Azoarcus sp. KH32C: one gene and its partner. The main gene of each other region encodes a partner of the protein of the gene in region 2 in a complex. Links are inferred from orthologs where the notes say so. Each region holds a gene or a part of one and is shown on either strand. Other genes may lie near its edges.

What was found.
Region 1: the proteins of xseA (region 2) and AZKH_RS05860 are in contact, whole or in part, in a cryo-EM structure (PDB 8TXR), measured with the Escherichia coli proteins. The link is inferred for Azoarcus sp. KH32C from one-to-one orthologs.

What each region holds. Positions count from the first base shown.
Region 1 is NC_020516.1:1,302,041-1,317,302, reverse strand. Bases 8,285-11,180 are described here. They hold AZKH_RS05860 (exodeoxyribonuclease VII small subunit), read left to right. Parts: upstream 8,285-9,557; coding sequence 9,558-9,803; downstream 9,804-11,180. Other genes in these bases: dxs (1-deoxy-D-xylulose-5-phosphate synthase), read left to right, coding at 10,720-11,180; AZKH_RS05855 (polyprenyl synthetase family protein), read left to right, coding at 9,800-10,696; AZKH_RS05865 (aromatic ring-hydroxylating dioxygenase subunit alpha), read right to left, coding at 8,328-9,428; AZKH_RS05870 (nitrogen regulation protein NR(II)), read left to right, coding at 8,285-8,333. Also shown: ileS (isoleucine--tRNA ligase), read left to right, coding at 1-608; lspA (signal peptidase II), read left to right, coding at 601-1,143; AZKH_RS05890 (peptidylprolyl isomerase), read left to right, coding at 1,140-1,568; ispH (4-hydroxy-3-methylbut-2-enyl diphosphate reductase), read left to right, coding at 1,613-2,548; AZKH_RS05880 (efflux RND transporter periplasmic adaptor subunit), read left to right, coding at 2,732-3,871; AZKH_RS05875 (efflux RND transporter permease subunit), read left to right, coding at 3,882-7,034; more of AZKH_RS05870, read left to right, coding at 7,116-8,284; more of dxs, read left to right, coding at 11,181-12,582; GTP cyclohydrolase FolE2, read left to right, coding at 12,641-13,450; AZKH_RS05840 (VPA1267 family protein), read left to right, coding at 13,608-14,057; AZKH_RS05835 (AAA family ATPase), read left to right, coding at 14,054-15,262. UniProt on the Escherichia coli protein: Bidirectionally degrades single-stranded DNA into large acid-insoluble oligonucleotides, which are then degraded further into small acid-soluble oligonucleotides.
Region 2 is NC_020516.1:3,619,652-3,634,822, forward strand. Bases 7,145-9,949 are described here. They hold xseA (exodeoxyribonuclease VII large subunit), read left to right. Parts: upstream 7,145-7,761; coding sequence 7,762-9,138; downstream 9,139-9,949. Other genes in these bases: AZKH_RS16070 (MotA/TolQ/ExbB proton channel family protein), read right to left, coding at 7,145-7,457; AZKH_RS16080 (superoxide dismutase), read left to right, coding at 9,295-9,882. Outside these bases: murein biosynthesis integral membrane protein MurJ, read left to right, coding at 95-1,630; AZKH_RS16035 (YbhB/YbcL family Raf kinase inhibitor-like protein), read left to right, coding at 1,718-2,347; AZKH_RS16040 (6-phosphofructokinase), read right to left, coding at 2,356-3,612; adk (adenylate kinase), read right to left, coding at 3,695-4,348; kdsB (3-deoxy-manno-octulosonate cytidylyltransferase), read right to left, coding at 4,412-5,188; AZKH_RS16055 (Trm112 family protein), read right to left, coding at 5,191-5,382; lpxK (tetraacyldisaccharide 4'-kinase), read right to left, coding at 5,363-6,376; AZKH_RS16065 (biopolymer transporter ExbD), read right to left, coding at 6,415-6,834; more of AZKH_RS16070, read right to left, coding at 6,846-7,144; AZKH_RS16085 (sulfate ABC transporter substrate-binding protein), read left to right, coding at 10,053-11,063; AZKH_RS16090 (alpha/beta hydrolase), read left to right, coding at 11,091-11,774; AZKH_RS27320 (hypothetical protein), read left to right, coding at 11,904-12,083; AZKH_RS16095 (FIST N-terminal domain-containing protein), read left to right, coding at 12,423-12,836; AZKH_RS16100 (bifunctional diguanylate cyclase/phosphodiesterase), read left to right, coding at 12,841-15,141; AZKH_RS26955 (EAL domain-containing protein), read right to left, coding at 15,024-15,171. UniProt on the Escherichia coli protein: Bidirectionally degrades single-stranded DNA into large acid-insoluble oligonucleotides, which are then degraded further into small acid-soluble oligonucleotides.

The DNA of each region.
Region 1 (15,262 bases), 2.3 Mb from region 2 along the record:
CCTTCTACCTCGACATCCTGAAGGACCGCCTCTACACGACGCAGGCCGACTCGCCGGCACGCCGCGCCGCGCAGACCGCACTGTGGCACATCACGCAGGCGATCACCCGCATGATGGCGCCGATCCTCAGCTTCACCGCCGAGGAAATCTGGCAGATCGTCGGCAAGGATGTGGAAGACAGCGTGATGCTGCACACCTGGCACGTGCTGCCCGACGCCGCCGGCGACGCCGAGAGCGCCGCGCGCTGGGAACTGATCCGCGAATCCCGCGCCCAGGTCCAGAAGGTGCTCGAAGGCCTGCGCACCGACGGCAAGATCGGCTCCTCGCTGCAGGCCGAAGTCACGGTCCGCGCGAGCGGTGCGCGTTTCGACGCGCTCGCGAGCCTCGGCGAAGACCTGCGCTTCGTGCTGATCACCTCGCGCGCCGAGCTCGTCCGCGTCGCCGACGAGGCGGCCGAAGGCATCGACGCGGCGCCCTCGTCGCACGCGAAGTGCGGCCGTTGCTGGCATTTCCGCGAGGACGTCGGCAGCCACGCCGATCATCCGGAACTGTGCGGCCGCTGCCACGGCAACCTGACCGGCGCAGGAGAAAGCCGTACCCATGCTTGATTCCGCAAGTGCCCCGCGCGCCACGCGCGGCGGCATTCCGCTGACGCGGCGCTTCTACGGCTGGCTGGAACTCGCCGCGCTCGTGATCGGACTGGACCAGATCACGAAGTGGCTGGTCCTGTCGCGCTTCCAGCTCGGGGAAAGCCTGCCCGTGACGGACTTCTTCAGTCTCGTGCTTGTCTACAACCAGGGCGCCGCCTTCAGCTTCCTTGCCGACCATTCCGGCTGGCAGCGCTGGTTCTTCATCGTGCTCGCACTGGCGATCAGCGGCTGGTTGCTGACGATGGTGCGCCAGCACCAGCGCGAGGTCGTCCTGCCGCTCGCCTTCAGCCTCATCATCGGCGGGGCGCTCGGCAACGTCATCGACCGCGTCGTGCACGGCGCGGTCGTCGATTTCCTGTTCTTCCACGTCGGCCGTTACGGCTGGCCGGCGTTCAATCTGGCCGACTCGGCGATCACGCTCGGCGTCGGCCTGATGCTGTGGGCGCAGTTTCGCGCCACTCGTACCCCCCCTAGCCCGGAGAATCCTTCGTGACGCAATCCGTCCAACCCGACAGCCTGGTTACGCTGCACTACCGCATTGCCCTCGAAAACGGCCAGCCGCTCATCAGCACCTTCGAAGGCACGCCTGCCACGCTGCAAATGGGCGCCGGTGAATTGCTGCCGAGCCTCGAACGCATGCTTGCGGGACTCCCCGTCGGCACGCACCAGCAATTCACGCTCGCCCCCGAAGACGCCTTCGGCCCCTACAATCCGGAGCTGGTCGAACACGTCAAGCGCGAACACATGCCCGAGGAAGAGATCGAAGCGATGACGATCATGGAATTCGGCGCGCCGGACGGCACCCGCTACTCCGGCCTCGTGCGCGAGATCAACGACGCCTTCGCGGTCGTCGACTTCAACCACCCGCTCGCCGGCAAAACGATCCGCTTCGAAGTGGACATCATCGGCGTCGTCTAAGAACTTTCAACAGTTACCGGCCCCAACCCCAACGGAGCCCCCGCATGACCTCCAACGAAATCCTGCTCGCCAACCCGCGCGGCTTCTGCGCCGGTGTCGAGCGCGCGATCGAGATCGTCGAGCGCGCGCTGGAGCGCTTCGGCGCCCCGATTTACGTGCGCCACGAAGTCGTCCATAACAAGTTCGTCGTCGAAGGCCTGCGCGCGAAAGGCGCGGTGTTCGTCGAGGAACTCGACGAAGTCCCCACCGGCAGCACTGTGATCTTCAGCGCCCACGGCGTGCCTCAGACGGTTCGCCTTGAGGCCGAAAAGCGCGGCCTGCGCGTCTTCGACGCCACCTGCCCGCTCGTCACCAAGGTCCATATCGAAGTCGGGCGCATGCGCGAGCAGGGCCGCGAGATCGTCATGATCGGCCACAAGGGCCATCCGGAAGTCGAAGGCACGATGGGGCAGGTCAAGGACGGCATCCACCTCGTCGAAAAGGTCGAGGACGTCGCGATGCTCAATGTCGCCGATCCGGACAAGCTCGCCTATGTCACGCAGACCACGCTCTCCATTGACGACGCCGCCGCCCTCGTCACCGCCCTGCGCGAACGCTTCCCGAACATCATCGGCCCGAAGAAGGACGACATCTGCTACGCGACGCAGAATCGCCAGGATGCCGTGAAATTCATGACGCCGCAGGTTGACGTCGTGTTCGTTGTCGGCTCGCGCAACAGCTCGAACTCCAATCGCCTGCGCGAAGTCGCCGAGCTGCGCGGCGTACCGGCCTATCTCATCGACAACGCCGAAGGCATCGACCCGGCAATGCTCGAAGGCCGCAAGCGCATCGGCGTCACGGCCGGCGCCTCGGCCCCGGAAGTGCTCGTCGACGCGGTCATCGACCGCCTGAAGCAGCTCAGCAGCGGCTCGGTCCGCACGCTCGACGGCGTGCCAGAGCGCGTGACCTTCCCGCTGCCGAAGGAACTTCAGCAAGGCTGAAAATACTCCGGCGACCGATTTTTGACGCGCAGGTTGCCAAGGTCGGCGGAAGCAGGCTAAATATTCCGGAAAGGTCCCGCGCAAGCCCCGCGGGGCCGAGCAGGCGCTTCCAAGTGAGGCATTGCCGACCCGGCATGCCTCGTCTGAATCCAGTCTTGACGCACGAGGCTGCCCTTTGCTGCCATGAAACGTACACATTCGGACTGGTTTGCGATTCTCACCTCCTTCGCCGCCGCCACCGTCCTCGCGGGCTGTGACGGGCAGAGCGCGACTGCGTCGAAATCGGGCGAGCCCCCTGCGGAAGCGACTCGCCCCGCGCTGACCGTGCAGGTCGTCACCCCGAAGCCCGTCGCGTGGGAGCACACGCTCACTGCGAGCGGCAACATCGCTGCGTGGCAGGAAACGGTCATCGGCAGCGAGATCGGGGGACTGCGCATCGCGGAGGTCAAGGCCAACGTCGGCGACACGGTACGCAAGGGGCAGTTGCTCGTCGTGCTCGCCGACGACGTCATCCAGGCGGACCTGGCCCAGGCCCGTGCCGCCCTGCAGGAAGCGCGGGCCATGTACGCGGAGGCCCAGGCCAACGCGGACCGGGCACGTCGCTTCAAACCGACCGGCATGATGAGCGAGCAGCAAGTCACGCAATACCTGACGATGGAGCAGACGGCGCGCTCGCGCATCGACCTCGCGGCAGCGCGCGTCAAACTCGCCGAAGTGCGTGTCGGCCAGACCCGTATTGCCGCTCCCGATGATGGCCTGGTCTCCGCGCGAGCGGCCGCCGTCGGCAGCGTACCCCAGGCCGGGCAGGAACTCTTCCGCCTGATCCTGCGCAGCCGCCTCGAATGGCGTGCAGAACTCACTGCGGACGATTTCGCCGACGTCAGGCCCGGCGACATCGCACGCCTGACGATCCCGGGGGGGACGAAGATCACCGGAAAGGTGCGCAGCGTTGCGCCCTCCGTCGACGCCGTCACCCGCAATGGCATCGCTTATGTCGACCTACCCCCGTCCGAAGCCAAGGCCGGCGTGTTCGCGAAAGGGGAAATCGTTCCCGCGAGGTCCAAACAGGAATCGCGCCTGAGCCTGCCGCAATCGGCGGTGATGCTGCGTGAAGGCTTCTCCTTCGTGTTCCGCCTGGGCGAGGACCATCGGGTTGCCCAGGTCAAAGTCGCTACCGGTCGGCGCCAGCAAGACCGCGTGGAGATCCTGTCCGGCATTGAGGCTGGGGACCGCATCGTCGAGAGCGGCGGCGGTTTCTTGAACGATGGCGACCTGGTGGAGGTCGCCCCGGCCACACCGCCTGCCGCGCCCGAAAAGAGTTGAGGATCTCACGATGAACGTTTCGGCCTGGTCGATCCGCAACCCGGTTCCAGGCGTGCTGCTGTTCATCATGCTGAGCATCCTCGGCCTGTTTTCGTTCGCCCGGATGAAGGTCCAGAACTTCCCGGACGTCGATCTGCCGATGGTCGTGCTCACGGCGACGCTGCCCGGCGCTGCGCCCTCACAGCTTGAAACCGAGGTCGCGCGCAAGATCGAGAACTCGCTCGCTACGCTGCAGGGCGTCAAGCACATTTACACGAGGATCCAGGACGGCGTCGCGACGATCACGACCGAGTTCCGCCTCGAAAAACCCACCCAAGAGGCCATCGACGACGTCCGCGACGCCTTCTCGCGGATCCGCTCCGATCTGCCCGGCGACCTTCGCGACCCGGTGATCTCGCGCTTCAACCTGTCCGGCCTGCCGATCGTCACCTACACCGTTGCCTCCGACACGCTGGATGAGGAAAACCTGTCCTGGTTCGTCGACAACACCGTATCCAAGGCGCTGCTATCGGTCTCCGGCGTCGGCCAGGTGTCGCGCGTCGGTGGCGTCGCACGCGAAATCCGCATCGAACTGGATCCCGAGCGCTTGCTCGCCCTCAACGTCACCGTCGCCGACATCTCCCGCCAACTGCGCCGCATCCAGATGGAAACATCGGCCGGCCGCACCGACCTCGGCGGCAGCGAGCAAACCGTACGGACGCTCGCGACCGCACTGAGCGCGGAACAATTGGCCGCCATGGAGATCGTCCTCAGCGACGGCAGGCGCGTCGAACTCGCCTCGCTCGGACGCGTGGAAGACACCGTGGCCGAACGCCGTTCGACGGCGATGCTCGACGGCAAGCCCGTCGTCGGTTTCGAAGTCGTGCGGGCACGCGGCGCAGGCGAGATCGAAGTCGCCCGCGGCGTTGCCGAGGTCGTTGCATCCTTGCAGGCCGGCCACCCCAGAATCCGGATCAAGGAAGCCTACAACTTCGTCGATCCGGTCGAGGAAAGCTACAAGGGCTCGCTGTGGCTGCTCGTCGAAGGCGCAATCCTCGCCGTCATCGTCGTCTGGTTCTTCCTGCGGGACTGGCGTGCGACCTTCGTGTCGGCCACCGCCCTGCCGCTTTCCGTTCTTCCGGCCTTCGTCGGGATGGACTACTTCGGCTTCTCGCTCAACGTCGTGACCCTGCTGTCGCTGTCACTCGTCATCGGGATCCTCGTCGACGACGCGATCGTCGAGATCGAGAACATCGTCCGACACCTCGGGATGGGCAAGTCGCCGTATCAGGCCGCCATGGAAGCGGCCGACGAGATCGGCCTCGCCGTCATCGCGACCACCTTCGCACTGATCGCGGTCTTTCTCCCGACCGCCTTCATGAACGGCATCTCCGGAAAATTCTTCAAACAGTTCGGCTGGACCGCCACGCTCGCGATCCTCGCGTCGCTGCTCGTCGCGCGCCTGCTCACGCCGATGATGTCGGCCTACCTCCTGCGCCCCACCGCGCATGTGCCGACGCAAGGCAAGCTCACGCAGAAGTACCTCGCCTTTGTGACGAGCTGTCTGCGTCATCGGGCGCTCACGCTCATCGCCGCGACGGGCTTCTTCCTCGGGTCACTGGCGCTGATTCCGCTCCTGCCGACGACCTTCATGCCGCCCGACGACCTGTCGCAGACCCTCGTGTCGATCGAGCTGCCGCCCGGAAGCCGCTTCGAGGACACACTGCGGGCGGCCGAACAGGCACGCACAGTCCTCGCGCGCAACCCGAACGTCGTCCAGGTCTACACGGCGATCGGCAGCGGCAGCGCGGGTGCCGACGCCTTCGCGCTCGGAGGCGCGCCCGAGGTCCGGAAGGCCTCCCTGACGATCAACCTCACGCCGCGCAAGCAGCGCACGATCACCAAGCAGGCCATTGAGGCCCAGCTGAGGGACAGCCTGCGGGCCCTTCCCGGCGTCCGCGTCCGCGTCGGCCTCGGGGGCGGCGGCGAGAAGTACGCATTCTCGCTGAAGGGGGACGACAACGAAGCACTTCTTCGTATCGCGAACGCCGTCGAACGGGATCTTCGCAAGATCGGCGGCCTCGGCAACATTTCGTCGAGCGCAAGCCTCGTCCGCCCCGAAGTCATCATCCGTCCCGATTTCGCCCGAGCCGCGGACCTCGGCGTCACTGCGGCCGCCATCGCCGACTCGCTGCGCATCGCCACCAGCGGCGACTACGATTTCAGTCTGGCCAAACTGAATCTCTCCGAGCGCCAGGTCCCGATCGTCGTCAGGCTGCCCGAAAGCGCCCGCACCGACATCGAGTTGCTCGCCCGCCTCCCGATCCCCGGCAAGCGCGGCAACGTGATGCTGGGCAACGTGGCCGATATCAGCGTCGAAAGCGGCCCATCCGAAATTTCGCGCTTCGACCGCAAGCGCAACATCAACTTCGACATCGAACTGACGAACCGCCCGCTGGGCGAAATCCAGAAGGCGATCGCCACGCTGCCCAGCCTCCAGCACCTGCCACCCGGCACCTCCTGGGAGCCGATCGGCGACGCGCAGGAAATGCAGACGCTGTTCGAGAGTTTCGCGATCGCGATGGTCACCGGCGTGCTGTGCATCTACATCGTGCTCGTCCTGCTCTTCCACGAATTCGCGCAACCGCTGACGATCCTCGCCGCCCTGCCGTTGGCGCTCGGCGGCGCCTTCGTCGCGCTGCTGCTTGCCCGCAGCGGACTGTCGATGCCATCGCTGATCGGCCTGATCATGCTGATGGGCGTCACAAGCAAGAACTCCATCTTGCTCGTCGAATACGCCATCGTCGCCCGACGCGAGTTCGGCCTGTCGCGCTTCGATGCCCTCATCGACGCGTGTAGCAAGCGCGCCCGCCCGATCGTGATGACGACGATCGCGATGGGTGCCGGCATGTTGCCGATCGCGCTGGGCCTCGGCGTCGATCCCTCGTTCCGGGCTCCGATGGCGATCGCGGTGATCGGGGGCCTGGTGACGTCGACCTTCCTCAGTCTGCTTGTCATCCCGGTGGTCTACACGCTCGTCGCCGACGTACAAGCCTGGATCAGGCGGCGTCATCGCAGCGCCGAAACGCCTGGCGGACATCCTGCTGCACCGACCTCGCCTGGTCGGGGCGAAACCACGATCAGCCGCGCCTCGCAGGAACACTCGGCCGAGTTGCGGGGCTAAGCAGAACATCGCCGCACTCCGACTGTCCGACGAGAGCCAGGACAGAGAGCCGACGGAGAAATCCCAATCAGGAATCCAGCCATGGAATCCGGAATTCCGCACAGCGCCGCAGAGATCGACGCGAACGCGCTGCACCAGCTCATCGAGGATGCGCAGCGTTACCGCGACTACGCGGAGATGTCCTCGGACTGGTATTGGGAGCAGGACGCCGCGTTTCGCTTCACCTATTTCTCGCGAGAATTCGAGGAAATCACCGGCGTGCCCAAGGCTGTCGGCCTCGGCAAGACGCGCTGGGAGGCCCTGAGCCGTGAACGGCTCGGCAACGTCGATTGGGAAGCGCACAAGCGCCTTCTCGCCGAGCACAGGCCCTTCCGCAATTTCGAATACCCGGGCAAGGGCCCTGACGGCCGGCTGCTATGGTTCCGCGTCAGCGGCAAACCGCGTTTCGACGAGCAGGGCCGCTTCGCCGGCTATTTCGGCATCGCCTCCGACATCACCTCGAAGAAGACGATCGAATCCCACCTCCAGCAGGCGGAGCGACTCGCCGCCATCGGCCAGCTCGCCGCAGGCATGGCGCACGAAATCAACAATCCCGTCGGCTTCGTCCGATCCAACCTGAAGACTTTCGAGAACTACCTCGAACAGCTGCTGGCAGTCGCCGACGCGTGTGCAGCCCTGCCCGAACTGACCACGCCGCTCCAGCGCGCATTACATGCGGCCGATATCGACTTCCTGCGTACCGATGCGCCGGCGCTGCTTGCCGATTGCCGCCGCGGCCTCGACCGCGTCGGCAAGATTCTTGCCGATCTGCGCGAATTCGGCCGTGAGGGACAAACGGACCGGGCCGCCGTCGACATCCACGAGTGTCTGGCCAGCGCACTTCGCTTGGCCACGATTGATCTCGCCGCCGGCGTCGCCATCGCGCAGGAATACGCAGCACTGCCGGCCGTGCGCTGCCGCCCCGGTCAGATCAACCAGGTTGCACTCGCCCTGCTGGCCAACGCCATCCAGGCGCTTCCTCAGGGCGGGGGAAAGATCACGCTGCGGACCGGGCAAGATGGCCCCGGGCGCGTCTGGTTCGAGGTCGCCGACGACGGTTGCGGCATTGCGCCGGAGCACCTGCCGCGCCTCTTCGAACCCTTCTTCACGACCCGCCCCGTAGGCCAGGGAACGGGCCTGGGACTGACGACCGCCTTCGACATCATCACCGAGCACGGCGGACGAATCGACGTCGAAAGCACGCCGGGCGCCGGCAGCCGCTTCCGCGTAACCCTGCCGGTGATCAGCCCCGCATCATAGGTGCTCGCCCATGATGCGGCGATAGAACTCGTGGAAGTGCTGCATCCCGTCCTCGTACGGCGACTGGTAAGGGCCGACCTCGTTGCGGCCTTCCTTCAGCAGCGCCAGCCGTCCGCGGTCCATCCGCTCACCGATCTCGTCGTCCTCGATCGCGGTTTCCATGTACGCGGCCTGTTCGGCCTCGACGAACTCGCGTTCGAACTCGACGATGTCTTCCGGGTAGTAGAACTCGACGACGTTGGTCGTCTTGTTCACGTCGGTCGGAATCAGCGTGCTCACGACGAGCACGTGTGGATACCACTCGACCATGACATTGGGGTAGTAGGTGAGCCAGATCGCACCGTGGGCGGGCTTCTTCTCGCCGTAGTAATCGAGCACCGCCTGGTGCCACTTGCCATAGGTCGCTGATCCGGGCTTCGCGAGCGAGGTGATGCCTACGCGTTGCACCGAGTACCACTCTCCGAACTGCCAGGTCAGGTCATCGCAGGTGACGAAATTCCCCAGCCCCGGATGGAAGGGCACGACGTGGTAATCCTCGAGGTACACCTCGATGAAGGTCTTCCAGTTGTAATTGCACTGGTGGATTTCGACACGGTCGAGCTTGAAGCCCGAAAAGTCGAGTTCCGACGCGACATTCATGCCAGCGAGATCCGTCCCCGCCTTGCGCGGGCCTCCGAAGAGCAGTCCGTTCCAGTTCTCCAGCGGATCGCGCTTGAGATTCAGGCAGGGGTTTTGCGGAAAATGCGGCGCGCCGAGCAATTGCCCCTGCTGGTCGTAGGTCCAGCGGTGGATCGGGCAGACGATGTGTTCGGTTTTGCCCGCGCCTTCGAGCATGATGGCCTGACGATGGCGGCAGATGTTGGACAGGCGATGGACGCCTTCATCGGTGCGAAACAGGAGTTTGGAATGATCCAGCCACTCGAGCGAGCGATAACTGCCGACCTCCGGGACCATCAGTTCGTGACCGACATACCCTGGACCGGCGTCGAAAAGCAGGCGCTTCTCAAGCTCGAAGACACGCTCGTCGAAGTACGTCGACACCGGCAACTGAGACACCGCCGGGGACAGTTTGGCCTTGGATTCAAGGTCGGACACCCCGAACCTCCCATGAAAAGATCAAGAAATTCGGAAAAAAATCAGCAGGCGATTCTATGCGAGAAGTAGTTTGACCGCCAGTAGCGCGATCGGTTACTTTCCTCCCTTTTACCTGTCCTGTTTCGAGCCATGGCACAGACGGCCAACACGCCGGCATCCTTCGAATCGGCCATCGCCGAACTTGAATCCATCGTACAGGCGATGGAGACCGGCAGCATCACGCTAGAGCAGGCGCTCGAGCATTATCAGCGCGGCACCAACCTGTTGAAGTACTGTCAGGAAACCCTGCAGGCCGCCGAACAACGCGTTCAGCAACTCGAAGGCGACACGCTGGTCCCACAGAACGCGCCGGAAGACAGGAGGAAGCCCGAGTGAGCGAAAAGAATTTCGCAGCCTGGATGGAAGAAATCCAGCAACGCACGGAAACGGCACTCGCCGACGTGCTGCCGGCCGACAACATCGCCCCGCAGCGGCTTCATGCGGCAATGCGCTATGCGGTCCTCGGCGGCGGCAAGCGCGTGCGCCCGCTACTCGTGCACGCCGCGGGCCGGCTCGCCGGCGCCGACCCTGCGCGGCTCGACCGCATCGCCTGCGCCGTCGAACTGATCCACGCCTATTCCCTCGTCCACGACGACCTGCCCTGCATGGACGACGACGTCCTGCGCCGCGGCAAGCCGACCGTGCACGTCGAATACGACGAAGCCACGGCGCTGCTCGTCGGCGATGCCTTGCAAGCCCTCGCCTTCCAGGTTCTCGCAGACACGCCTCTCGCGGCAACGCCCGCGGTGCAACTCGAAATGATCGCTTTGCTCGGCCGCGCCTCCGGCTCGCGGGGCATGGCGGGCGGCCAGGCGATCGACCTCGGCGCCGTAGGCAAGCAGCTCACGCGCGAAGAGCTCGAATTCATGCACATCCACAAGACCGGCGCGCTGATCCGCGCCTCGGTCCTGCTCGGCGCCCAATGCGGCGACGCGCTGCCGGCCGAGCAGTTGGCGCCACTCGACCACTATGGCAAGGTCGTCGGCCTCCTCTTTCAGGTCGTGGACGACATCCTCGACGCCCAGGCCGACACGGCCACGCTCGGCAAGACCGCCGGCAAGGACGCCGACCAGAACAAACCGACCTATGTGACACTGCTCGGCATGTCCGAAGCCCGCACGCTCTCCGAGTCCCTGCTCGCCAACGCCCAGGAAGCCTTGTCCTCCTTCGGCCCGGGCGCGGTAAGGCTCGCGGAGCTCGCCAACTTCATCGTCCATCGCCGCTTCTGAAATCGGACCCGCCGCACGACACCATGCCCGCGTATCCCCTGCTGCAACGTATCGACTCGCCCGCCGACCTGCGCCGCCTCGACCGCCGCGAACTCCATGCCCTGGCGACCGAGCTCCGCGAGTTCCTGATCGAATCGGTCTCGAAGACCGGCGGCCACCTGTCGTCGAACCTCGGCACGGTCGAGCTGACGATCGCCCTGCACTACATCTTCAATACGCCCGAGGACCGCATCGTCTGGGACGTCGGCCACCAGACCTACGGCCACAAGATCCTCACCGGGCGCCGCGACGCGATGAGCGGGCTGCGCCATTTCGGCGGCATCTCCGGCTTTCCGCGCCGCTGCGAAAGCGAGTACGACACCTTCGGCACCGCGCACTCGTCGACCTCGATCTCGGCCGCGCTCGGCATGGCCGTCGCGGCCCGCGACAGAGGTGAAGACCGGCGCTCGATCGCCGTCATCGGCGACGGTGCGATGTCGGCCGGCATGGCCTTCGAGGCGCTCAACAACGCCGGGGACATGCGCGACACCAACCTGCTGGTGATCCTCAACGACAACGAGATGTCAATCTCGCCGCCAGTGGGAGCACTGACCAAGATCCTCGCGCGCATGATGTCCGGCAGCACCTTCAACGCCGCGCGCCGCGCCGGCGAAAAGGTGCTGGGTGTCGCTCCGCCGATGCTCGACTTCGCCCGCAAGGTCGAGGAGCACGTCAAGGGCCTGATCACGCCGGGTACGCTCTTCGAGGAGTTCGGCTTCCATTACTACGGCCCCATCGACGGCCATGACCTCGACGCGCTGATCCCGACGCTGCAAAACCTCAGCAGGCTCAAGGGCCCGCATTTCCTGCATGTCATCACGCGCAAGGGCCAGGGCTACAAGCTCGCCGAAGCCGATCCGATCCTCTACCACGGCGTCTCCAAGTTCGACCACACCGCCGGCATCCAGACCGGCAAGGGCGGCGGCAAGCTGACCTACACACAGGTCTTCGGCGACTGGCTGTGCGACATGGCCGCGCGCGACGACAAGCTCGTCGGCATCACGCCGGCGATGCGCGAAGGCTCCGGCATGGTGCGCTTCGCCCAGGAATTTCCCGACCGCTACCACGACGTCGGCATCGCCGAGCAGCACGCCGTCACTTTCGCCGCGGGCCTCGCCTGCGAAGGCTTCCGGCCGGTCGTAGCGATCTACTCGACCTTCCTGCAACGCGCCTACGACCAGCTGATCCATGACGTCGCGCTGCAGAACCTGCCGGTGCTCTTCGCGATCGACCGTGCCGGCCTGGTCGGCGCGGACGGCGCAACCCACCATGGCGCGTTCGACCTCTCCTTCCTGCTCTGCGTGCCGAACCTCGTCGTGATGGCGCCGTCCGACGAAAACGAATGCCGCCAGATGCTCTACACGGCATATCGCCACAACGGCCCGACCGCGGTCCGCTACCCGCGCGGCGGCGGTCTCGGTGTAACACCGGAAACGGCGATGAGCGAACTGCCGATCGGCAAGGGAGAAATCCGGCGTCGAGGCAAGAAAACCGCGCTGCTCGTTTTCGGCAGCCTGCTCGGCAACGCGCTGCAGGCTGCGGAGCAACTCGACGCGACGGTCGCAAACATGCGCTTCGTCAAACCGCTCGACGCCGAACTGATTGAAGAACTCGCGATGTCGCACGACCTCCTCGTCACGATCGAGGAAAACGCCGTGATCGGCGGCGCCGGATCGGAGGTGGCGCGTCTCGTCGAAAGCCTCCCGCAGCGGCCTCGCGTGCTACGCCTCGGCCTGCCGGACCACTTCGTCGACCATGGTGACCAGACCCAGTTGCACGAACAGGTCGGCCTGCACACCGCAGGCATCGTCGCCGCAATTGAACGCACCTATACCTACAATAGTTGAGCAAGATTGTCGGGAATGATACGCTGAGCAGGCTGCAACAAACCAGAGAACAGACAAGATGATCCCCCACGAGACCCAAGCCATCCCCGATGTCCAGAACTCCCGGGACAGCCGCCAGCTCGCCATCAACAAGGTCGGCATCAAGGACATTCGCCACCCGATCCGTGTCAGCGACAAGAGCGGCGGCGTGCAGCACACGATCGCGACGTTCAGTATGTACGTCGGGCTTCCCCACAATTTCAAGGGGACCCACATGTCGCGCTTCATCGAGATCCTCAACGGCAACGAGCGCGAAATCTCGGTCGAGTCGATCGAGCCGATGCTGCGCGAGATGGTCAAGCGTCTCGAGGCCGAGACCGGACTCATCGAGATGAGCTTTCCGTACTTCATCAACAAGACGGCGCCGATCTCGGGCGTGCAGAGCCTGATGGACTACGAGGTGACCTTCACCGCCGAACTGCGCGAAGGCAACGAGTACGTCTTCAACATGAAGGTCGTGGTGCCGGTGACGAGCCTGTGCCCCTGCTCGAAGAAGATCTCGGCCTACGGCGCGCACAACCAGCGCTCGCACGTCACCGTCACGGCGCAGACCAACAATTTTCTGTGGATCGAGGAGCTCGTGCAGTTGGTCGAAAGCCAGGCCTCCTGCGAGCTCTATGGCCTGCTCAAGCGCACCGACGAGAAGTTCGTCACCGAGCGCGCCTACGAGAACCCCAAGTTCGTCGAGGACATGGTGCGCGACGTCGCGGGCCTGCTCAACGCCGAAGCGCGCATCGATCGGTATGTCGTGGAATCGGAAAACTTCGAATCGATCCACAACCACTCGGCCTACGCGCTCATCGAACGCGACAAGCGCATCGAAGGCTAAGCCGCCTCGCGTAAGCAAGCGCCAACAAAAACGGGAGCAATTGTTATATGGAGTGCCTGACAAGTCATAATTGACCCCAAAAATGCCGCTTCGGGCTACCGAGGCGGCATTTTTTTGGTTTGACATTTAGATAGTATGGAGTAATGTAAATACTATTATGACTCCAGTCAACAATCTCTCCGGCCAACAAAAGGCTGACCAAAACCTCACCGCCTTCCTCTCATGGGTCGCCAGCAAGACCGACAGCGACTATCGGGAGCTAGTCTTGCGCGGCCAGCTCAATCGAAAAGAGATTGCCTGCGAGTGCGGCTTCGCCAAGAGCGTGTTGTTGCAGAACCCCCGCGTCAGGGATTCGCTGAAAAAACTCGAAGCCGGCCTGCGCGAGCGAGGCGTCCTGCCGCCGCAGGTGATAGGCGAGGGCGAGACAACGGTGGCCGCCGCAGCCGAATCCACCAACCCTCGCGCCGCCGTCGACAAGGCGCGCTTGAAGCGCCTTGAAGCGGAGAACGCCGCACTCAAGGCGGAGTTGATGGAGCTGCGCAGCCAGCTTGACCACTACCGCGTGATGGACGAAGTGTTGTCGCGTGCAGGGAGATTGCCCCGGTGAGCGCGCCCAGTCGCACGCTGCGCGTGGGCACGATCCGTAGCCAGAACCCGCTGGGACGGGGTGGCGCGATCTTCACGGGCGTGGAGATTGACGACAACGGAAATCGCATCGATGCCAAGGCACATGTGGTCGTCAAGGCGCCTCACTTTCTGCTTCAGGGAAGCGTCGAGGCCGGCCAGTTGTGGCGGATTACCGGCGTCGCAGAAAACAACGCCATTGTCGTGAACGGCTACCGGCTGATCGAGTCAACCATCGTGCCCGAAACGATGGAACTGCTGCGGCCATCAGGCGAGCACCTCGTGACGCTGCTGGCCGAATGCGATGCCTTTAAGGGGATTGGCTTCGTCAAAGCCCGTCGTCTGTGGGATCGCTTTGGCGAGGACCTCTATGCCCTCCTGGATGCGGGGGCCGTGAATCGACTCGCGGAGGTCCTGCCCGCAGAAATGGCCGCGCAACTCGCAGATGCCTGGCGGCGTTGGGGCGACACCTTCACCCTGCAATGGCTGCAAAACCGGGGCTTCACGGTGGCCTTGGGGCGCAAGGTGCTGGAATACTTTGGCAGCCGAGCAGCAGAAAAGATCGAGGAAGACCCTTACCGCCTGATCAGTTTCGCTGCCGACTGGAAAACCACTGACACACTCGCCCGCCACACCTTCGGGCTCGCCGAGGACGATCCGCGCCGCCTCGCCGGAGCCGTCGAGGAGGCCCTATACGGGGCCTTTGACGCGGGCCATACCTGCATATCCCAAACGCAGTTTGGGGAGCGGCTGGGGCGCTTACTAGGCGCTGGCTGCGACTCCGTATTGATCGCTCGGGCGCTCCAGCATGGGGATGCCGCCGGTGCCTTCTTGCACCGCAGTGGCCAGCTGCATGCCCTCGGTCCTTTTGTCATGGAGTACGGGACGGCCCAGGCGATTGCGGAACGCGCGGCCCGCCCCGAGGCGTTGCTGAGCCGGGGTGAGCTTGCGCGAGTTCTTGACGACTATCAGCGTGAAAGCGGCCTCACGCTGGAATCCAGTCAGCTCGATGCGCTGAAGGTTGCCAACGCCAACCCGGTCACCGTCATCACCGGCGGCGCAGGCACCGGCAAGACGACGGTGCTCAAGGGCTGGTTCGCCGTCTGCCGTGCGGCGGGCTGGCCGATCTTCGCCATGGCGCTGTCCGGACGGGCGGCACGCCGCATCAGGGAAGCCACCGGACAAGAG
Region 2 (15,171 bases):
TAGTTCTAGAGAGCGCGCGAGTGTACCGCTTTGCATCGTCACGCGCAAGTGGGCAGCAACGGCTATCATTGCGTCCTTTGCCCGGAACGCCAAGATGAATTTGTTGCGCGCCCTCGTAACCGTCAGCGGCATGACCATGCTGTCGCGCATCCTCGGCTTCGTGCGCGACTTCGTGATTGCCCGCGCCTTTGGGGCAGGACTGGCAACCGACGCCTTTTTTGTCGCATTCCGCCTACCCAATCTCCTGCGAAGAATGTTCGCCGAAGGCGCCTTTTCACAGGCCTTCGTTCCCATCCTCGCGGAATACAAGAACCGGCGCGGCCCCGACGAGACGCATCATCTCCTCAATCGCGTCGCGACCGCCCTGTCGCTGGTCGTGGCACTGGTGTCGCTCGCCGGAATCGTCGCGACGCCACTGATCATCCAGGTGACGGCGCCCGGCTACACGGACGAGCCGAACAAGTTCGCACTGACGGTCGAACTCACGCGCATCATGTTCCCGTACATCCTGTTCATGTCGCTCGTGGCCCTGGCCGGCGGCGTACTCAATACATGGAGCCGATTCGCGATTCCGGCTGTCACGCCGGTGCTGCTCAACCTTTCGTTCATCGTAATGGCGCTGTTCGCGGTGCCCTACTTCGACCCGCCGGTGATTGCACTCGCTTGGGCGGTGATCATAGGCGGAGCGCTGCAACTCGCCCTCCAGCTATGGCCCCTCGCCCGCATCGGCATGATGCCGCGCTTCGAGCTGAAGTTGGACGACCCCGGCGTCCGCCGCGTCGGCAAGTTGATGCTGCCGGCCATCCTGGGCGTTTCGGTGAGCCAGATCTCGCTGATCATCAATACGATCTTTGCGTCTTTCCTTCCGACGGGAAGCGTGTCCTGGCTGTACTACGCCGACCGACTGATGGAATTCCCCTCCGGACTGCTGGGCGCGGCCCTCGGGACGATCCTGCTGCCGAGCCTGTCGAAGCTCCATGCGGACGAGCAGCCCGAGGCATTTTCGTCGCTGCTCGACTGGGGCATGCGCCTGACCTTGATGTTGACGCTGCCGGCAGCCCTGGCACTGGCGATCCTTGCAGTGCCGCTGATCTCGACGCTATTCCAGCACGGAGCCTTCGGCGCCGACGACGTACTCCAGACACGGACCGCGCTGGTCGCCTACAGTGTCGGGCTGACGGGATTGATCATGGTGAAGATCCTGGCGCCAGGCTTCTACGCCCGCCAAGACATTCGCACGCCGGTCAAGATCGCCCTCGTCACACTCGCCGCCACGCAGACGATGAACCTCGCGTTCGTCGGTCCGCTGAAGCATGCGGGACTGGCCCTGTCGATCGGGTTGGCGTCGATGCTCAATGCGGGCCTGCTATTCCGAGGGCTGCGACGACGCGGGGTATATCGGCCGATGGCGGGATGGGGCGCCTTCGGCCTGCGCCTGTTCGCTGCACTGACCGTGCTTGCGGCCGTGCTCTGGTTCGGCATGGGCAGCGAGGCGTCCTGGCTCGACCAGGGATCGATGGCGCGCGTGCTACGACTGTCGGCGATCGTCGCCGCCGGTATCGGAGCCTACTTCGCCATGCTGTATGCAACGGGATTCCGGCCCGGGGATTTCCGCCGTCGCGCAGCCTGAATAACGGCGGCGCAAGCCGCGCCGCCGCACTACAATTGAAGCCGATTCGAACACCTTCACGGACGGACACTAGAGGAGTCGAGCGGCATGAAATTGACCAGTCAAAGCTTCGTCGACGGCGCGCGCATTCCCGGCGAGTTCGCATTCTGCATCCCGGCATCCGAGGGACATGTTTGCCTCGGCAGCAATCGCAATCCGCATCTCGCCTGGTCCGGCGCACCCGAGGGGACACGTTCGTTCGCGCTCGTCTGCCATGACCCGGACGTGCCGAGCCGAGGGGACGACGTGAATCAGGAGGGCCGCAGCGTGCCGACGAGCCTGCCGCGCGTGGATTTCTTCCACTGGGTAGCCGTCAATCTGCCGGCGGATCTGCGGGAAATCGGCGCCGGCAGCTTTTCGCAGGAAGTCGTTCCGGCAGGGAAACCCGGCCCTGAAGGCCCGCTCGGCAGTTGCCAAGGGATCAACGATTACACGGCCTGGTTTGCCAACGACGAGTCAATGCGCGGCAACTATTACGGTTACGACGGCCCCTGCCCGCCGTGGAACGACGAACTGCTCCACCATTACGTCTTCACGCTGTACGCGCTGGACATCGATCACTGTGCACTGGAGGCACCGTTCACCGGCGCACAGGTGCGAAATGCGATCGCCGGACACGTGCTCGCCGAAGCGCACCTGACCGGGACCTACACACTGAATCCGGCCCTCGCCGACTGACGCAGACGTCAAGGGCGATACGGCGGCAACGCGCGCTTCACGCCCGGTAGCTCGAAGCGCGCGTAATCCGGCAGACCGGCGCGAAAGGCCGGGGAGATTTCGCCCTCGATCAGCGGCCTCAAGTACGTCAGGGCCGCATCGGTGACATGCAGGCCGTCGGCACGGATGAATGCCGGCGGCACGCATCGCTCCAGGTTCGCGATCGCGCTAACCGGGACGAGCACGACATCCCACGTGTAAGGCGCGTCGCCCAGGCGCCGTATCGCGGGCATTACACAGTCCTGACCCTGCAGTGCGAAATCCACGGCCGCGGCGCCCACTGCCATCGCGTGAGCGTAATCGGTCGCGGAGACGAGATGCCCGGCTGCGCGCTGCAGGTAGTCCGGGATTGCCCAGTGATGCTTGTAGCCGAGGCGCGCCTGGATCAGCCGAGCGATGCATTGCCCCGCCCCGCCGAGCTGGACGTGGCCCTTGCTGTCATGGTCCTGCTCCATCAACAGCGAACCGTCGCCGCGCCGAATGCCTTCCGAAACCGTGATCGCGCAGTAGCCCAGACGCTCGACCGTCGCCCTCACCGCATCGAGGAAGACATCCTCGTCGAAGGGCACCTCGGGCATCAGAATGATGTGCGGCGGCTCATCCGGGCCGCGGGCAGCGAGCGCGGTCGCCGCGGCAATCCACCCCGCGTTGCGCCCCATGACCTCGAGTACGAACGCGCGCCCTACCCGGCTGGACATCGCGGCCAGATCGAGCCCGGCCTCGAGCATCGCGGTGGCGGCATACTTCGCGGCCGAGCCGAAGCCCGGCGAGCAGTCGCTACCTTCGAGATCGTTGTCGACCGTCTTCGGAATGCCGACACAGACGAGCGGATACCCTCGCGCCCGCGCCGCCGCGGAAATCTTGGCGACGGTATCCATCGAACCGTTGCCGCCGTTGTAGAGAAAGTAGCGAATGTCGTGGGCAGCCAGGACTGCGAAGAGCCGGTCGTATTGCGCAGGGTTGTCCTGTGGCGGATCGAGATCGAAGCGGCAGGAGCCGAAAGCGCCGCCGGGCGTATGGGCAAGCGCCTGCAGGGCATCGGGGGCAAGCCCGGCAGTGTCGACCAGATCCTCGGCCAGCACGCCGAGAATGCCGTGGCGGGCGGCGAGGACCGTTCCGACGACATCCGGACGCCCGCGGGCGGCTTCAATCACGGCCGCGGCACTCGCGTTGATCACCGCAGTGACTCCGCCCGATTGCGCGTAGAGCAGGTTCGCCTTGCTCATCTGGTTCTTCCTGGCAAAAACAAAACGCGGCGAGCAAACGGGGACACCCCGTCGCTCGCCGCGTGATCGCGACGATGCGTACTTACTTCAGCGCGTCGAAGGCGCGGGCGGTGATTTCGTCCACCGCACCGAGGCCCGCAATCTTGCGAACTTTCGGCGCAGCCGCGGCACCCGAGGCAGCCCACTTCGTGTAGTACTCAACCAGCGGCTTGGTCTGCGCGTGGTAAACCTCGAGGCGCTTCTTCACGGTCTCCTCGCTGTCGTCATCACGCTGGATCAGGTCTTCGCCCGTTACGTCATCCTTGCCCGCAACCTTCGGCGGGTTGTACTTGACGTGATAGGTGCGACCGGATGCAACGTGAACACGGCGACCGCTCATGCGCTCGACGATCTCGCTGTCGGGCACGTCGATTTCGAGCACGAAATCGATCGGCACGCCGGCTTCCTTCATCGCGTCGGCCTGCGGGATCGTGCGCGGGAAGCCATCGAACATGTAGCCGGACTTGCAGTCGTCCTGCTGCAGGCGATCCTTCACCAGGCCGATGATGATGTCGTCGGACACGAGGCCACCCGCGTCCATGACCTTCTTGGCCTCGATGCCCAGCGGTGTGCCGGCCTTGACGGCGGCGCGCAGCATGTCACCGGTGGAAATCTGCGGAATACCGAATTTTTCCTTGATGAAGTTGGCTTGCGTGCCCTTACCGGCCCCCGGCGGCCCCAACAGAATCAGTCTCATTTTAGAACCCTCCCGTTATGCGGCCAGCAAGCCGCATCGTTATGTGAAATCAAAGACTAAAACTTACTCGACTCGTTCCTGACGGTCAAACACCGCCCTGACGCGCGCAAGGTCTTCCGGCGTATCGACACCCGCGGCAGGTGCTTCGGCCACCGACAGGACGCGGATGCGGTAGCCGTGCCACAACGCCCGCAGTTGCTCGAGCGCCTCCCATCCCTCCAGCGGCGAAGGCGCGAGCTCGGCGTAACGGCGCAGGAACGCGACCCGGTAAGCGTAGATCCCAATATGCCGCTGCACGGGCAAGCCTTCCGGCACGGAACCGCGATCCGCCGCAAACGCGTCTCTCGGCCAGGGGATCGGTGCCCGGGAAAAATACAGCGCGTGAGCGCGCGCATCGCACACGACTTTCACGACGTTCGCGTTGAAGAACTCGCCCGCGTCGGTGATCAGATGGGCGGCCGTGGCAATCGCCGCATCGGGGTCCGCTGCCAGTGCCTCGGCGACCGCCCGAATCAAGTCCGGATCGATCAGCGGTTCGTCGCCCTGCACGTTTACGACGATTGCATCGTCGGACCACTCGAGCGCCTCAACGACTTCCGCGAGACGGTCCGTTCCGCTCGGGTGGTCGGCACGCGTCATCAGCACATCGGCGCCGGCGACGCGCACGGCGTCGAGCACCCGCTCGTCATCGCTCGCCACCCACACGGACGCTGCACCGGACTTGCGCGCCTGCTCAAGCACCCGCACGACCATCGGCTTGCCGCCGATGTCGGCGAGCGGCTTCCCCGGCAAACGCGTCGAGGCGTAGCGCGCAGGAATGACGACGTTGAAGTCCGCCATGATCAGCGACGCAGCGCGTCCACTTCCTCAGCGGAGAGCTGGCGCGCTTCTTCCGCCAGCATCACGGGGATGCCGTCGCGAATCGCGAATCCGAGGCGATCAGCCTTGCAGACCAACTCCTGCTTGTCCTTGACGAAGTCGAGAGGCCCCTTGCAGAGCGGGCACACGAGGATTTCAAGCAGTCTGGCGTCCATGCGACAGTTTCTCCAGGATGATTTCGGCGGCGCCCGCGGCGATGGTCGCCGTCACGGGAAATTCCCAAGTGTCGGCGGGCGCAAAGGAGGCGCATTTTACCGCATCCTTGCTTGTCAGGATCTTCGCCTCGTCCGGCGCGAAATCGAGATCCGACGAAACGAAGACGTGATGGTCCGGGAAGGGATGCGGCACGACATCGAGACCCATTTCGCCGAGCTGCGCAAAGAACCGTTCGGGACGCCCGATTCCGGCGATCGCGTGAACGCGCTTGCCGACGAACTCCCGCGGAGCGCGACGCTCCCCGGGCTTCCCCAGCATGAGCAGCTCGTGCCCTTCGAGGCGCATCTGGAATGTCGGGCGTTCGTCGATCTGCGCCGCAAGCGACGGGGAAAGCGGCCCGTGAGCGATCACGAGGTCGACCGAGCGCAGGCGCGATACGGGCTCGCGCAAGGGCCCGGCGGGCAGCAGCCGGCAATTGCCGAGAGTGACTTCGTCGACGACGGCAATCTCGATATCCCGCGCCAGCCGGTAATGCTGCAGGCCGTCGTCGGCGACGATCACGTTGCAGTCCGGATGGGCGCGCAGCAATGCCTGCGCCGCCGCGGGACGATCCCGACCCACCGCAAGTGGGCAGCCGGTAATGCGGGCGAGGAGAACCGGCTCGTCGCCATAGAGGGCCGGATCGCCGTCGGGCGGAACAAGGGTGACCCCCTCCACACGTCCGCCGTAGCCGCGACTAACGATACCCGGTGTGTAGCCCGATTCGCGCAGGCGCCGTACGAGCCAGTCCACGACCGGCGTCTTGCCGCTACCGCCGACGGCGATGTTGCCGACGACGATGACCGGAACGGGCAGGCGCACCGAAGCCACGGCGCGCAGACGGAACAAGGCGCGCCGCGCGGCTGCGATCAGTCCGAAAAGCGCGGCAAGCGGCAGCAGTGCGGCCGACGCGAAGCTGCGCGACTGCCAGAACGCGGGGGCCCTGCGGGACATGCCGGAGAACTAGCGCCGCCGCGTGCGCGACGCGGGGCTCACTGCGGAGCCTGGGTGGCGAAGGTGATATGCGGCAGCCCGGCCCGCTGGGCAGCCTGCATCACATCGATGACGCTCTGGTGCGGCGACTTGGCGTCCGCATTGATGACCACGACCGGATCCTTGACTCCGGGAGACGTGGCCTTGCCGAGTGCAGTCGCGATCAGGTTGATGTCCCGCGACCCTACCGGTACACGATTGACGATGACGTCGCCCGCGGCGCTGACCGCGACGATCACCTCGTTCGGTGCTTCTTGCGCGCCGGCCGATTCGGCGGTCGGAAGGTTGATTTCAAGCCCGGCAACCTTGGAATACGAGGTCGTCAGCACCAGAAAGATGATGAGGACCAACATGACGTCGATCAGCGGGATCAGGTTGATCTCGGGCGCCTCGTTACGCCGGTCGCGCTGGAAATTCACGCTGCCCCCGATCAGCTACGGCGTTCGCCGTGGACGACTTCCACCAGCTTGATCGCCTGCTGTTCCATATCGATGACGAAACTGTCGATCAGGGCGCGGAAGTGCCGCCAGAAGATCGTCGACGGGATCGCGATGATCAGTCCGAGACCGGTGCTGTTGAGCGCCGTCGAAATACCCTGGGCCAGGAGCTGCGGGCTGGAGCCGGCCGTTGCGCCCTGCGCAGCGAAGATGTCGATCATGCCGACGATGGTGCCGAAGAGCCCCATCAGCGGGCTGATCGATGCGATGGTGCCGAGCGTCGTCAGGAAGCGCTCCAGTTCGTGGGCGACGGCGCGACCGGTCTCTTCGATCGCCTCCTTCATGACTTCACGGGAGCTGCTGACATTGCGGAGCCCTGCGGCGAGAACGCGGCCCAGCGGGGAATGTGCCTCGACGCGCCCGGCCATGTCGGCGGTGACGCCCTTTTGGCGCAGATCTGTGAGTACCTTGTCGAGCAGGCCGGAGGGAACTACCTTGGACCTGCGCAGAGTCACCGAACGTTCGATGATAAGGGCAACGGCGATGACAGACGCCAGCAGCAGCGGCCAGATCGGCCAGCCAACAGCCTGGATGAGCGCAAACACGCGACAAGACTCCGCAGAGGGAAAAGCGGAACTTTAGCGCCCCGTGTCTTGCAGGGCAATAGGGCACGCAAATGTCATCGCCTCCAGCAAGAATCCACAAAAGCTGTGGATAAGTTTGTGGATTGCTCGTCAAAAAATCCCTAACTCTCTGGCGCAACAAGCATTCCGACGCTTCGATGAAAAATTAGGCAACAAATTAGTTGCATAAAAACAGATACTTATAAAATACCATCGCGAATGAGCGGTTTTCGTCGGAAACAATTGACAAGCCGCCCCGCTTGTGGATTCCGTTACAATCGCGGCCATGCAAAACGACGTATCGATAACTGCCGGCGGAGATTTCGAAGGGCGCGAATTTCAGCGTCCGCTCAGCGTTTCCGCATTGAATCGCCTCGCCCGAGAGACTCTCGAGCGGCGTTTTCCGCTGTTATGGGTGAGCGGAGAAATTTCCAACCTCACGCGCGCTCCATCGGGCCATCTTTACTTCACGTTGAAGGACGAAAACGCGCAGGTTCGCTGCACGATGTGGCGCAACAGGGCCCAGTTGCTGCCCTTCCGTCCGGAAAACGGCATGCATGTCGAGGCACGCGTGCTGGTGTCCCTGTACGAGGTGCGCGGGGACTTCCAGCTCAGCGTCGAGGGCCTGCGGCAGGCCGGCCAGGGAAACCTGTTCGAGGCCTTCCTGCGCTTGAAGGAAAAGCTTGCGGCAGAGGGCCTGTTCGATGTCGCGGCCAAACGCGAGGTGCCCCGTTATCCGCGCCGTATTGGCGTGGTGACGTCGCCCGCGGCCGCAGCCTGGCGCGACGTCCTTGCCGCGCTTTACCGGCGTGCGCCCCAGCTCGAAATCGTGCTGTACCCGGCACCCGTGCAGGGCGACGGGGCCGGTGCCCGGCTTGCCGACGCCCTGCTCGCGGCCTCCGCACGCGCCGCCGGCGACGGCATCGACTTGGTGCTGCTGGTGCGTGGCGGCGGAAGCATCGAGGATCTGTGCGCCTTCAATGACGAGGGCCTGGCGCGCGCGATTCGGGCTTGCGCGGTGCCAGTGATCAGCGGCGTAGGACACGAAACGGATTTCACGATTGCGGACTTCGTCGCAGACGTCCGGGCGGCGACGCCGACGGGCGCCGCAGAGCTTGCCAGTGCGGGGTTTCACGCGGCCGAGGCTCGGCTGGCGGAACTGGAGCGCATCCTTGGTGGCGCGATGCGGCGCCAGCTCAACTCTCATGCGCAGCGTCTGGACCGTGCGGCGCTGCGCTTGCTCCATCCGCGCGAACGGCTGCAACAGGCGCGGGAAAGGCATGAACGGCTGGCAGCACGGCTGAGTGCGGCGATGCATCGCCGGCTGGAACGGCTGCGCGCGCGCCAGGAGATTCTGCGCTTGCGTCTGACGGCCCGGCGACCCGATCTTCGGCGTGACATGGAACGTTGCGCGCGGGCGGCGTCGCGGCTGGCTCAGGCACGCGAAATGCATCTGCGTTTGCGGACGGAGCGACTCGCCACTCTCGCCGCCCATCTGCAGCACCTCGCCCCACAGGCGGTGTTGGCACGGGGCTACAGCATCACACGCGACGCCGAGGGGCGAATCCTGCGTTCAGCTGACGATACCGCCGCGGGCGCGGAGGTTTCGGTGGAACTCGCATCCGGACGGCTCCATGCTATTGTGAATAGCACGGAAGCATGATTGTGCCGACTGCCGTCCGGTTCGCCGGATGGCCTCGGCACGGCTTTACCGTCGCTTCGTCTTCGTTGCGGGATTGCATGGGGAGTTAAAGCCCGACTAGAATGGTCAAGCTTTGACCCCCAACAAACCTACCTCAAACGGAAGGAGAGATAAAAAATGGAACACACGCTGCCCCCCCTGCCCTATTCCAAGGACGCGCTCGCGCCGCACATCTCGGCCGAGACGATGGAATTCCACTACGGCAAGCACCACCAAGCTTACGTCACGAACCTGAACAACCTGATCAAGGGGACCGAGTACGAAAACCTCGACCTCGAAGCGATCGTCAAGAAGGCGCCGGCCGGCGGCGTGTATAACAACTCCGCGCAGGTCTGGAACCACACCTTCTTCTGGAACAGCATGAAGCCGAACGGCGGCGGCGAGCCGACGGGCGCGCTGGGCGATGCGATCAAGGCGAAGTGGGGTTCGTTCGAGGACTTCAAGAAGGCCTTCACGGCCTCCGCTGTCGGCAACTTCGGCTCGGGCTGGACCTGGCTGGTGAAGAAGGCCGACGGCGCCGTCGATATCGTCAACATGGGCGCCGCAGGCACCCCGCTGACGACCGGCGACAAGGCTCTGCTCTGTATCGATGTCTGGGAACACGCCTACTACATCGACTATCGCAATCGTCGTCCTGATTTCGTCGCGACCTTCCTGAACAGCCTGGCAAACTGGGACTTCGCCGCGAAGAATTTCGCCGGCTGAGTCGCAGCACGCTGAGCCGGATCACACGGATCCGGCAGCAAGAACCTCCGCGTCGAAAGACCGGAGGTTTTGTATTTTGTGAATATGCTTTTCTGTTTTTCTTCGTTCAGGTTATAAGCGCGCAACGGTAGATTTTCTCCATCGAATTGCATTCAACGGAGAAAATCAAGATGAAATTCAATCCTCTGCGCCGCGCCCTGCTCGCCGTGGCCCTCACCGCGGGCCTCGCCGGCTTCGCTCACGCCGAAACGACGCTGCTGAACGTCTCGTACGATCCGACGCGCGAGCTCTATCAGGCCTACAATCCCGAATTCGCGAAGTACTGGAAGGCCAAGACCGGCCAGGACGTCACAATCAAGCAGTCGCATGGCGGCTCGGGCAAGCAGGCGCGCGCGGTGATCGACGGACTGGAGGCGGACGTCGTGACGCTCGCGCTCGCCTACGACATCGACGTCATCGCCGAGAAGACGGGGAAGATCCCGGCGAACTGGCAGAAGCGGCTGTCGAACAACAGCGCGCCCTATACCTCGACGATCGTCTTCCTCGTACGCAAGGGCAATCCGAAGGGCATCAAGGACTGGGGCGACCTGGTGAAGCCGGGCGTCGAGGTGATCACGCCGAATCCGAAGACGTCCGGCGGCGCACGCTGGAACTACTTGGCGGCTTGGGGCTATGCGCTGCAGAAACCGGGCGGCAACGACGCGAAGGCGAAGGAGTTCGTGACGGAACTCTTCAAGCATGTGCCGGTGCTCGACTCGGGGGCTCGCGGCGCAACGAACACGTTCGTGCAGCGTGGCATCGGCGATGTGCTGCTCGCGTGGGAGAACGAGGCGATCCTGTCGGTGAACGAGCTCGGGCCGGAGAACTTCGAGATCGTCGTGCCGTCGGTGTCGATTCTCGCCGAGCCGCCGGTGACGGTGGTCGACGGCGTTGCAGCGAAGCGCGGGACGGCGGAGATCGCGAAAGCCTATGTCGATTATCTGTATTCGCCCGCCGGCCAGAAGATCGCCGCGCAGCACTACTACCGTCCGGCAAAGCCTGAACTGGCCGATCCGAAGGACGTGGCGCGCTTCCCGAAGGTGAAGACCTTCACGATCGACAGCCTGTTCGGCGGTTGGGCGAAGACGCAAAAGGCGCACTTCGACGACGGCGGCGTGTTCGACCAGATCTTCGCAAGATAATGGCTAAGGGCACCGGGGAGGACTTCGATGCGACACACGACGCTGATCGTTCCGGGCTTTCATGGCAGCGGCCCCGACCACTGGCAGACCTGGCTGGAGGCGCAGTTGCCGAATGCGCGGCGCGTCGGCGGCATCGACTGGGAGGCGCCGGTGCTGGCGCGCTGGGCGGGCGCCGTGCGTCGGGAGATCGACGAAGCGTCGCACGCGGTGTGGATCGTTGCGCACAGTTTCGGCTGCCTCGCGAGCGTCGTCGCGGCAGCCGATCGCCCCGAGCGGGTCGCAGGAGCGCTGCTGGTGGCCCCCGCCGACCCGGCGCGCTTCGGACCGCTGGGGCTCGCCGAGGAGGCAGCGCACCACGGAGACACGCTCGGCCCATGGCTGCCCTCGGGACAGCTCGGATTCCCATGTGCGGTGATCGCAAGCACCAACGATCCATGGGTGCGGCTGACCGTCGCCGCGTATTGGGCGGATCGCTGGGGGAGCCGTTTCATCAGCATCGGTGCGGCCGGTCACATCAACGTCGATTCCGGCTTCGGGCCGTGGCCGTACTGCCTCGAACTGCTGCAAGGCATGCAGCAGGCGCACGAGGACTTGCCGCTGGGCGCGATCGGCGGTGCCAAGGTGTCGCACAAGGGGCGCCGCAGCGCACTGGCGCGGCTGCGGCACCATACGCGCGCGTCGCTCGAGTCGCAGCGGAATGATGTGGCATAGGACATCCTCTCCCAGGGCTCCGACGACAATCGCGTTCTGGCGAGTCGCAGAACTGCCCGGCGCGAACGCCGGCCTCGGTCGCTTCGTCCAATATCACACGGACTTCGGCTGCGCTGACGGGAAAGCGCGATGAAGACTTTTCTCCGTACCAGTCATGTTTTAGAGGAATCCACCGTGCCCGCGGCACCCGATCCACGCGACGAGGAGGAAAAGGAACGTTACGTGACGCGCCAGTTATGGTGGGCGCTGATCGGACTGATCCTGTTCGCTCTGGTGATGTTCTTGGGTTGGGGCGGCGCGCACGTCTGATTCGCCTTCGCCCGCGAACCAGTTCGCTTCAGTCGGGTCCCCCCCGGCGATGGCTTACCGGAGTTACATCGTGAGCATCGTGCCGCGAAGCGTACGGGAAGCTTCTTGGCCTGGTCGGCTTCGACGGGCGAAAGCTCTTCCTGAGTCCCGCCTCAACCGCGCAGTTTCCGCACAATGCCCCTTCCGGGCCGCCAAGTCGGCCCGATACGGTACGCATAATTACACGCCTCCCGGTATTTCCGTGCACTAGGCACGATGGATATTCTCGTCGGCAATCTAGCGGCCCAAGCCATCGACTGGTAAAGCTGCCAAGAAGAACGCGCCACAGGGAGTTCGCCCATGGAAATCCACCAGTTGCGCTGGACCTCTAATGACGGATGGGAGACGTCGCCGACCTCCTCGGGCGCCGCGGATCTCGTGTTCGCCTTCGCAGACGCTGCCTATTTTCGGGAATCCGCCTGTTACGCAGACCTCCGCCGAATGTTCCCGGTGGCCCACATTGTCGGCTGCAGTTCCTCGGGCAACATCAACAACATCGAGATCTCCGACGGCGATATCGTCGTCACCGCGGTGGACCGGCGGCTCGTGCTCGGCCAAGTGACCGAGGAGGAGCTCGACATCGTGCCGGAACGCCTCGGCCCGATCGCCACGATCACGGGCTTCTATTCCTACGGCGAGCTCGCCCCACTCAACAAGGTGGTCCGCTGCCAGCTCCATAACCAGTCGATGACGCTGACAACGCTGAGCGAGTAACCGGATGGAGCCCGCCCCTTCGCCTGCGGCGCCCCATGCGACGCATCGTTTGCTCCGGCGCCAGCTGCGACACATCTTTGGTGCCGAGATCGCAGCCGAAGGCGACTGGGGTGCGCTGCTGCAGGCGGTCGACGACGCCTACCACGACGCCGATTGCGAACGGCGGCTGCTCGAGACTGCGCTCGAGGTCAGCGCGCAGGAATTGACCGAAGCCAACAACAAGCTGCGTCTGTTCATCGACAACGCCCCCGCAGGCATCGTGATGTTCGACCGCGAGCTGCGCTACCTCTTCGCCAGCCGCCGCTGGCTTCAGGAGCGCCAGGTCAAGCTCCACGACGTCGTCGGCCGGAACTACCGCGAGATCCGGCTCACGACAACCGACCGCTGGGAAGAGATCCTGCTCCGCTGCGTCGCCGAAGACACCGGACGTTGCGACGACGAGGCACTCCCTCTGCCCGATGGTGGCACGTGCTGGATGCGCCGCGAGATCCATCCCTGGCACGATGCCGACGGCGTCGTCGGCGGCATCATCGTGATGATCGAGGACATCACGGACCGCAAACGGGCCGAGGAGCAGATGCGCATCGCGGCCGTGGCCTTCCAGTCGCGCGACGGGATGATCGTGACCGATGCCGAGGGCACGATCATGCAGGTCAACCAGGCCTTCACCGACGTCACCGGCTACACCGCGGAAGACGCCATCGGCAAGCGGGTGGCGCTGCTGCATTCCGGCCGTCAGGACGCCACCTTCTACCGCAACATGTGGGAGGCGATCGCCCACGAAGGCCGCTGGGAAGGCGAAATCTGGAACCGGCGCAAGGATGGCGGCATCTTTCCCGGATGGTTGACGATCTCCGGCATCGGCGACGCCGGCGGCAAGATCACGCATTACCTCGGCACTTACGCCGACATCAGCGAACCCCGCGAAGCCACACGCAAGCTCCTCGAGCTCGCGTTCTACGATCCGCTCACGGCCCTACCCAACCGGCGCCTGCTGCTCGACCGGTTGCACAAGGCTATTGCGGCCAGTGCCCGTTCGGGCCAATTCGGCGCCGTGCTGCTGATCGACCTCGACCACTTCAAGACGCTCAACGACACTCGCGGTCACGACATTGGCGACGAGTTGTTGATCCACGTCGCGCGGCGGCTGCGCGAATTGATCCGGGGAGCCGACTCCGCAGCAAGGCTCGGCGGCGACGAATTCGTCGTCCTGCTCGAAGGCCTCAACGAAGAACAACTCACCGCCGCCAACGTCGCCGAAACGATCGCGGCAAAGCTCAGCATCGCGATCTCGCGGCCGGTGATCCTGAAAGGAGAAATCCACCACGTCACGCCCAGCATCGGCGTCACGCTCTTCCATCATGCGACGCAAGACGCCGAGGCCCTGCTCAAACAGGCCGACCTCGCCCTCTACCAGGCCAAGGACGCCGGCCGCAACGCGGTCCGCTTCTACAACCCGGCGATGCAGGCCGCGGTCGAAGCGCGCGTCAGACTGGAGGCCGGGCTGCGGCGGGCGTTGACCGCAGACGAATTCGTTCTGCACTACCAGCCCCAGGTGGACGCTGCCGGTCGCCTGATCGGCGCAGAGGCCCTGCTGCGCTGGCGGCCTCCGGGACAGCCGATGATCTTGCCGGCGGACTTTATCCCCGTCGCCGAAGACAGCGGCCTGATCGTGCCGATCGGGCGCTGGGTCCTCGACACGGCGTGCCGGCAACTCGCCGCGTGGTCCGACGCCCCCGAGACCCGCGACCTGCAACTGGCCGTCAACATCAGCGCCCGCCAGTTCCGCCAGCCCGACTTCGTCGAACATGTACGCATGGCCGTGCGGAGCAGCGGTGCGAATCCCGCGCGTCTGAAGCTGGAACTGACCGAACGCTACGTCCTGGAAGACATCGAACATGTGGTCAGGACGATGCAGATGCTGAAGCAGGATGGCGTCGGCTTTTCGATTGACGACTTCGGCACCGGGTATTCGTCGCTCGCCTACCTCAAACGGCTGGCGCTGGATCAACTCAAGATCGACCAGAGCTTCGTGCGCGACATCGCCGACGATGCAGACGACCGCGCCATCGTCCATGCCATCATCTCCCTTGCCGAAAGCCTGGGCCTGCAAGTGATCGCCGAAGGGGTCGAAACCGCTGCCCAGTTCGACTTCCTCGCCGCCCACAACTGCCAGGGCTACCAGGGCTATCTATTCGGACGCCCGGGCCCCGTCGAGCAAATGGACACTCGGCCTCGCGGCGGGACAGGGTCGTCCGCATGCCCCGGTGCTGCCTTTGACGGCCGCGCGGATGGCAAACCGTAGCCAAAGCCCTGGACCAGCACGCCCGCCGGC